DNA from 3 places in the Cobetia amphilecti genome. Region 2 is predicted to be linked to each of the others. Evidence: predicted binding sites of a transcription regulator. Region 2 holds the regulator's gene; each other region holds the start of a gene.
The links. Region 2 encodes PhoB, which activates phosphate uptake and scavenging genes when phosphate is short. Its sites were predicted from a motif close to TGTCATANNNNTGTCANA; they were not measured.
Positions count from the first base shown of each region.

Region 1 (4,514 bases), 1.7 Mb from region 2:
CGTCATCAATAATCGGCAATCTCGGTCAATGAAGACGGAGTTGGTGGCACTTCCCGGTCAGGCGGGAACTTGGGGGAGGGCGGCGTGGCATGCATCTGCCTTCATCGGAATAATGATATCGCATACGCGTCCTTGTTATCGGTCAAGCCTTGCAAGGGCGCTGATGCGAGTTGTTGGTCAGCCCCAAGCTTGGCAAAACGGTGTTTTTATTTTTTCTCGTTATCAAATTCGTTGGCAACGATAAATTATGCGCATGTCAATGTCCACACCCTGGCGGGGAAAGCTTGCCTCTCATTCACCTCAACGATGATTGGACGAGCGGGTGCGACGATGTTCAGTTGCGTGACACGTGCCAGAGCAGCATGAAAGACATGACGTATTATATAAATAATATTACTCGGCATGAGTTGTGTTTATTTGCTGAGTGTTCTGAATGGTGCCAGAAAGTGAAATAAATCGTTGTCATTACGTCATGCGTATTTCTTGTCCAATGCTTGAGGAAAAGACTCCCTCAATGGCCCAAGCAACGGCTGACTCGGCGTGGAAGAGGACGTTGACACATGGGAGAGCGAGTCTTCAAAGCGGCCCAGCTGTAGGGTCTCGGATGCTCAGTTCCGGCGATGGCGTTATAGTGCCAGGTGATAGCACCACACATGGCGGCAAGGTGGTGTATGCCCAGTCCAACTATCTGTTGGAGGGCAAGCCGGTGGCAGTGGTGGGGGGCATGGTAAGGTGTCCCAAGGATGGCCACAGCATCTGCAGCATCATCTAGGGGCATCCCACCATCAGCTTGAATGGCAAGCCGGTAGCGTTTCACGGCTGTCACACGTCATGTGGGGCGGCGCTGATCTCTGCCGCGAGTGGCAAGCAGGGCCTGGGTTGAGGACGTGAGCTGGTCGATGAGTTGTCTGTATTCGTTGATCCTGTAGCCCTGCCTGCGGGATCTTTCGTTCTGAATCTGCGTGAGGCCGCAGTTTCTTGTTTCAAGCGGCGCATTGCAGAGGAAGGGGCTGTATTCACGTTCAAGGTTTCATTGAAAGTTTTTCTCTGCGCCGCGGGTTTTTCAGCCAGGCAGCGAGAGATAGTGTCAGTCACTTCCCGAGACAGACCTGCTGCCACGTGACGTAACAGCTCTTGCCGTTGGGCCTATGACAACCACTGACTATAAGGGGCATCTCCATGCTCACCTTGATCGTGAAATTTGACGTCAAGCCCGAACAACTCGCTACCTTCAAGCAGGCCTTGGCTGACAACAAGCTGGGCTCAGCGGCTGAACCGGAGATGCTGGAAATGCGTTTCTTCGCGGCCAAGGATTCTCCCACCACCATCTTCGCCTACGAGCGCTGGGCAAGCGCCGAAGCTCATCAGGCACATGTGAATCAGCCATACGCGCAAGCCCTGCTGAAACTGGCTGACACGGCGTTGGCATCGCCATTCGAGGTGATGCCCTTGAACGATACTGACCCGGCGCCATTGCATGAGGCGAACCCCAGGCACGTGCAGCCGGAAGATGAGGTATTCAGTATCTTCTTCATCTTCAAGATCAAGGAAGAATATCGCGCTCGATTGCTGCAGCAATTCACCACGCATGTGGCGAAGACGCGCAGTGAGGAGCCGGGCAATCTCGTGTTTGATCTGTATACCATCGACGGGCAGGACGACACGCTGGTGATATACGAGCATTGGCGCACGGAGTCAGACCTGTGGGACATTCACTTCCAGCAGCCCTATGCCATCGAGACAGGCAAGCTCTTGGAGCAGGCCATGGTCGGGGACATGCAGCAGTACCTGAATATCGTCAGCGAGTTCTGAGTTCTCCCGCCGGTCATTCGTTTCCTGTTTACCCATGCGATGCGCAGTCTTTAGAGGCTGCGCATTGTGCGTTCACCCCCTCCTTGAACATCAGCGTGTCATCCCACCGCCATCCACGCCTGTGAGCTCAACCAGGCGGCTGTCATGAAACCCTGCAGCGCCAGCGGCACGTAAGCTGGCAGGCCAGTGCGAGTCACGCGAATGTGATAGTTTCTGGAGCGTCCAGCCGTTTGGCGGCGCAGAGTCCCGGGCATTTTCTTCGCCGGCGGGGCAAGCGGCGCCGTGTTATTACCCGGTAGTGGCAACCCCTTCATCTTTGGTCAGGACCCCTCGTCATGAGTGATGCGTATTACCTCCACCTTACCGATCGCCTGCGCGAACAGCTGAAGGACCCTGATGCCTTTGAAGATGGGCGATTGCCCTCGGAACGCGTGCTGGCCGAGCGCTTCGATACCACGCGCGTGACGTTGCGTCAGGCGTTGGGGCAGCTGGAGGGAGAAGGGCGCATTCATCGCAGCAATCGGCGTGGGTGGTTCGTGTCGCCGCCGCGGCTGGATTACGACCCCACGCGTGACTCCGGCTTCAATGACTATGTGACGGCGCAGGGGCGGCGGCCACGGACGGAAGTGCTGCTGACCGATGTTCAGGCCTACCCACCGGCTGCGCAAGCGCTGGGCCTGGCGGCCCAGACACCGCTCTATCATATTCGCCGCCGGCGTTTCGTGGATGAGCGCGCCGTGCTCAGCGAGTCGATGTGGGTGGTGCCGGAGCGTGCCCCGGGACTGCTCGAGGAGGGGCAGTTCGGGGTGTCACTGTGGGCGGAGCTGCGCGGGCGCTATGGCCTGACGCTGGCCCACCGTGAGCTGCGCTTCTACTCCGAGTCGCTGGGGGAGCAGGCCGCCCGGGAGCTGGGGGTCGCCATGGGTAGTCCCGGTCTGACCGTACGTCGCGCTACCTTCGATGAGCAGCATCGTCCCATCGGCTATGACGAAGAGCGCTGGCTGCACAATGCGCTGTGCATCACCGTCACGCTCAAGAACAAGCCCTGAACCCGCGCTACAGGGACACTATATGAGGTAACACTGTTTCACTGGGCCTTCAACTGACTGTCACGGGGGTGTCATTCGGCCCGCCCATACTCTTGGTATATACCAGATGGCGAGAGCCATTCATTCCAAGCGTTGGAGAGTCCCGATGTCCTTCTTGACCCGTTCCTTGCTGGCCAGTGCCGTTGGTCTAGTCGTTTCCCTCAATGCCCAGGCGGCCACCGAGCTCACCGTCTATACCGCGGTGGAGTCCGATGATCTGCAGAAATATGCCGAGCGCTTCCAGCAGGCGCATCCGGATATCGACATCAAATGGGTACGCGACTCCACGGGCGTGATCACCGCACGATTGCTGGCCGAGAAGGACAACCCGCAGGCGGATGTGGTGTGGGGCCTGGCCGCGACCAGCCTGCTGGTGCTCGAGAAGGAAGGCATGCTGTCGCGTTATGCCCCCAAGGGAGTCGAGGCGCTGGATAGCAAGTTCGTCGACCCCGCCTACCGTGATGGCCAGGACCCGTCCTGGGTCGGGATGGACGCCTGGGTCGCCTCGCTCTGCTACAACACCGTCGAAGGTGAGCGACTGGGAGTGCCGAAGCCGACGTCCTGGGAAGACCTCACGCGTCCTGAGTTCAAGGGCCACGTGATCATGCCCAACCCGAGTTCTTCCGGTACCGGTTATCTGGATGTCGCCAGCTGGTTGCAGCTGTGGGGTGACGAGGGCGGCTGGGAGTACATGGACCGCCTGCACGACAACATTGCCCGCTACACCCACTCAGGCTCCGCACCTTGCAATCTGGCCGGTTCCGGCGAGGCCGTGGTCGGTGTGTCCTTCGCCTTCCGAGGCGCGCGCCTCAAGGCACAGGGCGCACCGGTGGACCTGGTCTTCCCCGAGGAAGGGCTGGGCTGGGACATGGAAGCCGCGGCGATCATGAAGGGCACCGACAAGCGTGAGGCGGCGCAGACACTGATGGATTGGGCAGTGTCCAAGCCGGCCAATGAACTCTACAACGAAGGCTATGCGGTCGTGGCCTATCCGGGGGTGGCCAAGCCGATCGAGCATTATCCGGCCAACATCACCGAGATGATGATCGAGGCTGACTTTGCCAAGGCGGCCAACCAGCGGGATGAAGTGCTCGCCGAATGGCAGCGCCGTTACGACGGCAAGTCCGACAGTCAGTAAGTCACGCCCAGCCACCTTCGTCATTGCCCCGGCGCCTTGCGCCGGGGTCGGGAGTTTCTCGCATGTCTCTTGTGACCGCACCTCCGCGTCATCACGCCTCGCGCCAAGCGCCGCCAGCGACTGCCGGCGCCTCGCCTCGCGCGGTCTCCGGCCCTGCAGCCCAGGCGCCTGCGCGTGACGCAGCGCCTCAGGCACTCACCACGCGTTCTGCGTCGTCAGACAGCATTCACCTCAAGATCAGCGGCCTCACCAAGCGCTATGGCCAGTTCACGGCCCTGAGCGAGATCGACCTTGCGATCCGCGAAGGCGAGTTCGTGTGCTTCCTCGGCCCCTCCGGCTGTGGCAAGACCACCTTGCTGCGCGCCATCGCCGGGCTTGCGCCGCAGAGCGAAGGCACCATCCACCAGCGCGGCCAGGACATCTCACGGCTGCCGCCGCAGGCGCGCGACTTCGGCATCGTCTTCCAGTCCTATGCG
Region 1 covers NZ_CP136695.1:1,982,943-1,987,456, forward strand. The annotation lists partial or broken gene R1T44_RS08520 (PAAR domain-containing protein) at 632-883, shown strand; gene R1T44_RS08525 (putative quinol monooxygenase) at 1,180-1,812, shown strand; gene R1T44_RS08530 (UTRA domain-containing protein) at 2,148-2,861, shown strand; gene R1T44_RS08535 (putative 2-aminoethylphosphonate ABC transporter substrate-binding protein) at 3,007-4,038, shown strand; gene R1T44_RS08540 (putative 2-aminoethylphosphonate ABC transporter ATP-binding protein) at 4,101-4,514, shown strand, end outside.
Region 1: R1T44_RS08535 (putative 2-aminoethylphosphonate ABC transporter substrate-binding protein) is a predicted target of PhoB. The motif match lies at 2,920-2,937, and genes of this name have one in related genera.

Region 2 (4,514 bases):
CATTCTGGCCGAGAAGGTCGAGCATCGTCTGGATGGCACCCTGATCGATGATGACCGCGGCCTGATGAAGATCGGCGTCGACTCGCTGGGGCGTGAAATGGCCAAGCTGGGCTACTTCATCCCGCGCATGATCGCGCTGTTCATCATCGGCTTCATCCCGGGCCTGAACCTGCTCTCGCCGCTGTTGTGGGGGCTGTTCTCGGCCTGGAGCATGTCGATCCAGTACCTCGACTACCCGATGGACAACCATCAGGTCAGCTTCGGTGACATGAAGCAGCGCCTCAAGGCGCGCTGGTGGCCCTCACTGACCTTCGGCGCCGCGGTGTTCGTCATGACGCTGGTGCCGCTGGCCAATCTGCTGTTCATCCCGGGCGCCGTCGCCGGGGCGGTACTGATGTGGCAGAGCCACTACCGTCAGTTGCCGGCGCCGCGTCGTTGAGACAGCCTGTCGCAGAGCTGGCTTGTCGCTGAACTGGCTCGTCGCTAAGTTGGCTCGTCGCTGAAATAGCCGCAGCGTCGTCTGATTGACCAAACGAAACGCCCCGCAGTCGCCTCCTTTCGAGGTGGCTGCGGGGCGTTCTGCGTTGGGCTGGCGTCCGGGTCAGATCATCACGGAATCAGCACATCACTGGGCTAGCGCACTGCTGGCCTGGGGAGCGCTCGCCTGACAGGCTCGCTCGTCGGGGAAGTGACAGCGGAAGCGCGCACCCTCGCCGGGGTGGCTGTCGATCTCCAGATGGCCCTGATGGCGAATCAGCACATGCTTGACGATGGCAAGCCCGAGGCCGGTGCCTCCCGTGGCGGTGCTGCGGCCCTTGTCGATGCGGTAGAAGCGCTCGGTCAGGCGCGGCAGGTGGACCGGGTCGATGCCGTCCCCGTCATCTTCCACCTCGACCAGCAGGCCCTGGTCATCCGCCTTCCAGCGCAGGGTGATATGACAGTCTTCGGGGGTGTAGCGCACCGCATTGAAGACCAGATTCGAGATCGCGCTGCGCAGTTCCTGCTCCTCACCGCGCAGAGACAGGCTGGCATCGGCCTCGATGGAGAAGGTGTGGCGCCCCTGGGACAGGCCTTCGGCGTCGTCGCGGATATGGCCGAGCAGGGCGCTCATGTCGATGCAGCGACCATTGTCGGACAGCTCGTCGGTTTCCAGGCGTGACAGGGTCAGCAGGTCCTCGACCAGGTGCTGCATGCGGTCGGTCTGGCTCTGCATCTGGCCCAGTCCACGCTGCCAGCGCGGTGGCAGGTCATCGGCGTAATCGGAGTAGGTCTCGAGATAGCCTGCCAGCACCGTCAGCGGCGTGCGCAGCTCATGGGAGACATTGGCCACGAAGTCGCGGCGCATCTCTTCAAGACGATAGAGGCGGGTGACGTCACGCAGCATGACCAGACGCTCGTTGTCACCGAACAGGGTGATGGAGATCTGCAGCGTCAGGTTGTCAGACAGCGGCGACTGGAGCGTCAGCGGCTCGCGGTAGGCCAGCCGATTGAAGTAGTCGATGAAGACGGGGTCACGCAGATAGTTGGTGATGTGCTGGCCGCGGTCGTGGCTGGCCTTGAGACCGACCAGCTGCTCGGCAGCGCTGTTCCACCATTCCATGTCACCGTGGTTGTCCAGCATCACCAGGCCGTCGCGCATGGCCTCGGAGGATTCCTGGATACGGTTGAGGATGCTGCGCAGTCGCTCCTGAGCCTGACGCTGGCCCTTCTGGTAGCGGTAGAGACGATCGAGCAGGTCTCCCCAGACGCCATCGCCGGGCGGCGGCTCTTCATGGGGATTGGTGATCAGCCAGGTGTAGAGGCTCTTCAAGTGCTTGAGATGGACGAACAGATACAGCGAAAGACCCAGCGCCAGGCCCCAGCCCAGATGACCCAGCAGGCCACCGATCAGGCCGAAGCCACCGGCAAGGTAGCCGAGGCGCCATAGCTCGTTGGTCCAATAGCGCATGAATCCCTCAGGCCTGAGCGCTGAAGCGGTAACCGGTGCCGCGGACGGTCTGGATCAGATGCTGATGGCCTGTGCCCAGCGCCTTGCGCAGGCGACGGATGTGCACGTCCACGGTGCGCTCCTCGACATAGACGTTGCCGCCCCATACCTGATCGAGCAGCTGGCTGCGAGTGTAGGCACGCTCCTGATGCGTCATGAAGAACTGCAGCAGGCGATATTCGGTCGGGCCGACATCCAGCGAGTTGCCGTGGGCGGTGACGCGGTGGCTGGCCGGGTCGAGCATCAGGCCTTCGACTTCCACCGCCTCCTCGACTCCCTTGGGAGTGGTGCGACGCAGCACGGCCTTGAGACGGGCGACCAGCTCGCGCGGCGAGAAGGGCTTGGTGATGTAGTCGTCGGCACCGGCTTCCAGACCTTGAATCTTGTTGTCTTCCTCGCCCTTGGCGGTCAACAGGATGATCGGCAGCTCCGAGGTGGTCTCGTCACGCTTGAGGCGCCGCGCGAGCTCCAGGCCACTGGTGCCCGGCATCATCCAGTCCAGCAACAGCAGATCGGGCTTTTCATCGACGACGATGGCGTGGGCGTCCTGGGCATTGTCTGCCTCCAGCACGCGGTAATCCGCCATTTCGAGGGCAACGGCGATCATCTCGCGAATCGAGGATTCATCGTCGACAATCAGTACGGTCTTGGAGCTCATCGCTAGATCCCATGCAGCAGTCGGCGCACGCGCCAGAATGACAAGTCGATGACGATTACAACCCGCTTATATGACAACGAGATGACAACTGCCAGCATGGCAGCTTGCACGCAAGCCTGCCAGCCGCCTTGGAGGCGCGGCAGGCAGGCATGAACCGTGGGCTGGGGAGCAACAGAGGGCAGGGGTCGCTTTAGATTAAATAATACTAATGTTTATGCAGGAGTCAGCTCATCGGCCAGGTCGCCAGGGCGATACCGGCGAAGATCAGCAGACCCGTCCAATGATTGTTGAGGAATGCCTGGAAGCAGGGCGCACGCTCACGCTCACGGATCAGACGTTGCTGCCAGACGAAGGTGACGGCGGCAGCAGCCAGCCCCAGCCAGTAGAAGATGCCCAGCGCCAGCTGCAGGCCGATGCCGATCAACACCGCCAGCATGCCCAGCTGCAACAGGCCGATCATCAGCTTGTCGGCACGCCCGAACAGCACGGCGGTGGACTTGATGCCCACCTTGAGGTCGTCGTTGCGATCGACCATCGCGTAGGCGGTGTCGTAGGCCACCGTCCACATCAGGTTGGCCGCGAACAGCCACCAGCCGTAGGTCGGTACCTCCTCCAGCGTCGCGGCGAAGGCCATCGGAATCGCCCAGCCGAAGGCGGCGCCCAGCACCACCTGGGGCAGATGATGGAAGCGCTTCATGAACGGATAGCTGGCCGCCAGCAGCACGGCGACGATCGACAGCAGCACCGTGGTCAGGTTGGTGAAGCACACCAGCACGAAGGCGGCCGCGACCAGCCCCCCGAACAGCGTCAGCGCCTCGCGCTCCGAAATGCGGCCCGAGGTCAGCGGCCGGTCACGCGTGCGCTCGACATGCTTGTCCCAATGGCGGTCGGCGTAGTCGTTGATGACGCAGCCGGCGGCGCGCATCAGATAGACCCCGGCGATGAAGATCAGCAGGGTCGTGCGCTCGGGAATGCCATCTGCCGCCAGCCACAGTGCCCACAGGGTCGGCCACATCAGCAGCCAGGTGCCGATGGGGCGGTCCAGCCGTGTCAGGGCGAGGTAGTCGGCCAGTCTGGAAGGACGCGAAGCGGCGGAAGTGGATGACGCGGTCATCGGGGCTCCTGGGCGGGTGGTAGTGGGCAAGGGAAGAGAGGGATACGAGGCCAGTCGGGCGCAAGGCTCAGGCCAGCTGCAGCGCGTGCTGGAAGGCCGGTGTGAAGCCCTCCTGCACCAGCACCTTGAAGCGACCATGCGAGAACATCGAGCGGCGCATCCACAGGCTGGTGGTGCGGGCCAGCGGCCTGGGGCTCGAAAGCACCAGCGGGGCGCGGCTGACATCGATGGCGCTGCGGGTCAGGTCGGGCTGGCGAAACAGCCAATGGCCCAGCGAGCGCTCGCCCAGCGTCGAGAGGCGATGACCGTGGGCCAGGTCCAGCGCCGCCAGCGAGCGTGCGATCACCCATGGTGTATCGCCATGACAGAGTGCCACTTCGCGTCGCCAGACATGCCGGCGTGGGCCGATGCCCAGCAGGCGTGCCTCATCCAGCCGCGCGGGGCCGGTGTCCTGCAGCAGCAGGCGCACGCGCAGGCCCTGAATGGGCTGGCCATCGCGTTCATCCTGCTGCTGCATGGCGCTGGCAAGACGCTGGGTCAGCGAGTCCGTCGAGGAGAGCCACGCCCACCAGCCGGCCGGCATGACACCTTGCAGCGCGGCAGCCGGCTGCCAATGACGGCGCACCGCCGCCGAAGCAGCGGGTGCCGCGCGCGTGGGCGAAGGCCAGCGAGGCGCAGGCTGGCACAGGGACTCGGCTGACGGATGAGGCGCCTCACAGGTGGAGGTCTGTGGCGTGAGCGCTGCGCGATGAGGC
Region 2 covers NZ_CP136695.1:272,690-277,203, reverse strand. The annotation lists gene cysZ (sulfate transporter CysZ) at 1-439, shown strand, start outside; gene phoR (phosphate regulon sensor histidine kinase PhoR) at 626-1,948, opposite strand; gene phoB (phosphate regulon transcriptional regulator PhoB) at 1,956-2,645, opposite strand; gene ubiA (4-hydroxybenzoate octaprenyltransferase) at 2,869-3,759, opposite strand; gene R1T44_RS01220 (chorismate--pyruvate lyase family protein) at 3,827-4,384, opposite strand.

Region 3 (4,514 bases), 510 kb from region 2:
TGCCGGTGCCGACAGTGGCAATGACGCGACGACCATAGGTGACCAGGCCGACGACGATACCGCCGCCACCCAGCACGAGGACCCACCACGGCATGCTCGCCTTGGCGCCGATCTGACCGGCAGAGTCGACGACGCTGATGATGGCCGCCAGCGGACCGACCGCATTAGCCACGTCGTTGGAGCCGTGGGCGAAGGCCATCGCACAGGCGGTGAACATCATCAGCAGGCCGAATACCTTCTCGACGCCGCTGAAGTCGAAGTCGTCACCGGTGGCGCGATTCTTCTCCTTGAGGCGTGAACGCGCGACCTTGCGCTCCATCAGCACGCCGATACCCATCACGATGGCGCCGATGACGACGGCCAGCAGCAGGCTGGATTCGAAGCTCAGGTGCAGGCCGACATGCTTGAGGCCCTTGACCATGGTCACCATCGAGATGATGAAGCCGACCAGGAACATGTACATCGGCACGTAGCGCTTGGCGGCCGCGAACGGGTCTTCGTTGTCGAAGATCAGCGTCTGCACGGACTTGAACAGCACGAAGGCGATGGAGCCCGCCAGCAGCGGCGAGACCAGCCAGGAGGCCGCGATCTGACCGACCTTGGTCCATTCGACGGCATCCACGCCCAGACCCGCAGCGGAGAAGCCGACAATGGCGCCGACGATGGAGTGGGTGGTCGAGACCGGCCAGCCCTTCATGGAAGCGATCAGCAGCCAGATACCGGCGGCCAGCAGCGAGGCCAGCATGCCGTAGACCAGGAACTGTGGATTCTCGATCAGCAGTGACGGGTCGATGATGCCCTTGCGGATGGTGTCAGTCACCTCACCACCGGCAAGCCAGGCACCGAGGAATTCGAAGATCACGGCGATGATGATCGCCTGCTTGATGGTGATCGCCTTGGAACCTACCGAGGTTCCCATGGCATTGGCGACGTCATTCGCACCCACACCCCATGCCATGAAGAAACCGAACAGACAGGCAAGAATGACGAGCACATCGCCGTATTGAGCAATGATGGACATAGAAGACTCTTGGACAGATGGCAGGACGTCCTGATGGCGCTCAGCGCGCCATCAGGATCTGCAGTCGGGTACCGACCTTTTCCGCTTGGTCAGCCACATCGCCGACCCAATCGATGATCTTGTAGAGGAAGATCACATCGACGGGCGGGAGGCTAGCTTCCAGCGAGAACAGGGTCTGGCGGATGGCGATCTGCTGTTCGTCGGACTGCTTCTCGAGCTCATGCAGCTCGTTGATCAGCTTGTCGACCAGCTCGCTCATGTTGCGCCCGAAACCGGACTCGACGAGGTCTTCCAGTTCACCCAACGCACGACGCGCCTGGCAGACCGATTCGACCGCAGTCTTGAGATACTCACGCATGGCGGGCACCAGTGCGGTGGGTATCTGCATATGACGACCCAGCATGATCCCGGCGATGTCCTTGGTGACATTCGCGATGGAATCCTGGACATGGATCAGCTCGAGAAGGTCGGAGCGCGAGACCGGCAGGAACAGCGAGTTGGGCAGGTTGAGACGCAGCTGCGTCTTCAACTCGTCCGCTTCACGCTCCAGCCCGCTGATGGTCTTGCGAATGCTGGCTGCCTGCTCCCAATCACCCTGCTCGCAGGCGTCGAAGAAGGTCAGCAAGTGCTGGGCGCACTCGTCGGTCTTGATGATGTGGGTGTGCAGCGCCTTGAAAGGCGAGCGCCCGAACATCGAAGAGAAAGGGTTGGTCGTTACCATAGTGGCCGTCGGCGTTAAGGATTGACGCGCGGAGTGTAGCAAAGCCTTTGTGACGATCACATAACTTTCATCGTAACGTCATGATACCGCCATGCTGTTGTCATTTACGCAACAACAGCGGCAGTTCGGGGGAACACGAAGGATTCCAGAAGAGAGATTGTCATGTAGCGGCAGGACCCGTGGTCGCTGGCTTTATCCACTGTTCTTAATATAACCAAGGACGTGACGACAGGCAATTGCTGTCACTTCAATGTCATCATGCTGTCATATAAGTGTGATTCTGCCGACAGGCCGATATCCCGCATGCCCTTCCGCCCTCCCCGTGCTTGCCTTGCCGCGGGCCAGGCGCGAGCATGAGACACACGAGCCTTCGTCACCATGCACCACGCTTGCCGAAGGCTCTGCGGTCCTGGCGCCGCTGTCATCCTCATCCGTCAGCATCTGTCTTCTTTCATCCGTACAGGGAGTGCCCATCATGGCGCAGGAAATCGAACTCAAACTGGCACTGTCTCAACCCGTCATTGATCGCGATGCCATCCTGGAGACACTGGCGAGCATTGCAGAACTGGCAACGGTCGTCCCCAGGCGGCGCTGGCTGGCCAACACCTACTTCGACACCCCCGAGCATGCGCTGGAGCGCGCGCGCATGGCGCTGCGTCTGCGCCAGAGCGGTGAGGATGCCGACAGCACGGGCGCCCTGCGCCAGACGCTCAAGACCAGCGGCGAGAGCCATGGCGGACTGCATTCTCGCGGCGAATGGGAGTGGGAGCTGCCCGAGGGCCAGACCGGCCTCGACCTCGACGGCCTGCGTGGCCTGCCGCCCTTGCAGGCGCTGGAAGACGGCGCCCGCGAGCAGCTGCTGAGTGCGCTCGCGCCCAGCTTCAGCACCGATTTCGAGCGTCATGCCTGGCAGATCGACGTCAAGGCGACACGCAGCGACAAGAATGTGAGCGGTGAACAGGTCACCGTCGGCGTTGAGATGGCGCTGGACCTGGGCGCGGTGAAGGCCAGTGGTCGCGAAGTGGCCATCCAGGAGATCGAGCTCGAGCTGACCGGCGGCGAAGCACTCGCCCCCGAGGTGAGAGAAGGCGTGCTCTGGCAGCTGGCGGATTCACTGGCCAGCCGCCTGGCACTGCGCCCGGCGGATGCCAGCAAGGCCAAGCGCGGCGCGGCGCTGCGGGATGGCGAATGGCATGAGAAGACGCTGGATACCGCTGACCCCGGCGCGCTGCTGTCCGCCGCCATCGATGCGCTCGATGCGCACGCCGACCGCCAGGCGAAAGACGACCTCAAGTGGCACGCGCATGCGCTGGCCGCCCTGTCGGCCCTCGCATCACGGCTGGCCGCCAGCCAGCATCCCGGCCATATCCACGCGGTGGCGCTGGTCGAGGCGCTGGAAAGCAGCGACGGCGACGCCTCACAGGACTGGGCGACTCGCGACTTCGGCCAGCACAGCCTGTCACTGCTCGCGACGCTGCGCGGCTGAACCTCAAAACGACACTGACTGCCCAGCCGCCAGGCGCTAGACCACTGGCTGATGGACAACGGCCGGGCAGTCACTGAAGGTCATACTGAGACATCCCCGATACGCCCTGACATTCATCCGGCGTCGTCACGCCCGTCAAGGAAGCCTGCATGCCTGAACGCCAGGGCCCTGCCAATGAATATGGCAGCACGCCGCAAAGCCCCCCAGCGACACCCTCGCACCCCAGCGACTACGAGCCCGCGACAGGCCGCCTGCGCGCGCGGCTGTTCCACTGGATCTTCGAATCCGATACCAAGGCGGCCAAGGCCTTCGATATCGGCCTGATCCTGATGATCTTCGCCAGTGTCGCCGTGGTGATGCTCGACAGCGTGCCCTCGCTGAATGCGCAATACGGCGAGCTGTTCCGCATCATGGAATGGGGCTTCACGATCATCTTCACGCTGGAATACGCCGTCCGCCTCTACTGCCTGAAGCATCCCGGCACCTGGGCCAAGGGCTTCTACGGCGTGCTCGACCTGCTGTCGATTGCCCCAACCTGGCTGTCGCTGCTGATACCGGGCGCCCAGGCCCTGCTGGTGGTGCGCGTACTGCGTGTGCTGCGTCTGTTCCGCGTGCTGCGCCTGATGGCCTTCGTCGGCGAGGGCCGCATGCTGGTCGAGGCCATGACGCGCAGCCGGCGCAAGATCCTGCTGTTCTTCATCACCGTGCTCAGCATCGTCACGGTGTTCGGCGCCCTGATCTATCTGATCGAGCCGCCCGAGGCCGGCTTCACCTCCATCCCCAAGGCGCTCTACTGGGGCGTGGTGACGCTGACGACGGTGGGCTATGGCGACATCGCGCCCATCACGCCACTGGGGCAGTTCATCTCGGCGCTGATGATGATTCTCGGCTACTCGATTCTCGCCGTGCCCACCGGGGTATTCTCGGCCGAGGTTCTCAACGGCCTGCGCATGCAGCAGACCAGCGACGAAGCCTGCCCGGGCTGTGGTCGTGAAGGCCATGATCGCAACGCCAAGTACTGCAAGTTCTGCGGCACCTGGCTGGACGAGGATACCCGCGACCCGCGCGAACCGGAACCGGAGCCTGAACCTGAGACAGAACCGGAGCCCGAATCTGCGCCTGACGCAGAGACGCCATCGGACGATCAGCCAGAATCTCCCGATAGCGGGCCTCCCGAGAGCGGGCCTCCCGACCGCGACCGCAGCTGACGAAGCCGAGAATCACTCAGCACACGACAACGCCTCGGAAATGACTACGCCTCAGAAATGACAACGCCCCCGCGACCG
Region 3 covers NZ_CP136695.1:786,744-791,257, reverse strand. The annotation lists gene R1T44_RS03535 (inorganic phosphate transporter) at 1-1,021, opposite strand, end outside; gene R1T44_RS03530 (TIGR00153 family protein) at 1,062-1,742, opposite strand; gene R1T44_RS03525 (CYTH domain-containing protein) at 2,218-3,228, shown strand; gene R1T44_RS03520 (ion transporter) at 3,378-4,436, shown strand.
Region 3: R1T44_RS03525 (CYTH domain-containing protein) is a predicted target of PhoB. The motif match lies at 1,994-2,011, and genes of this name have one in related genera.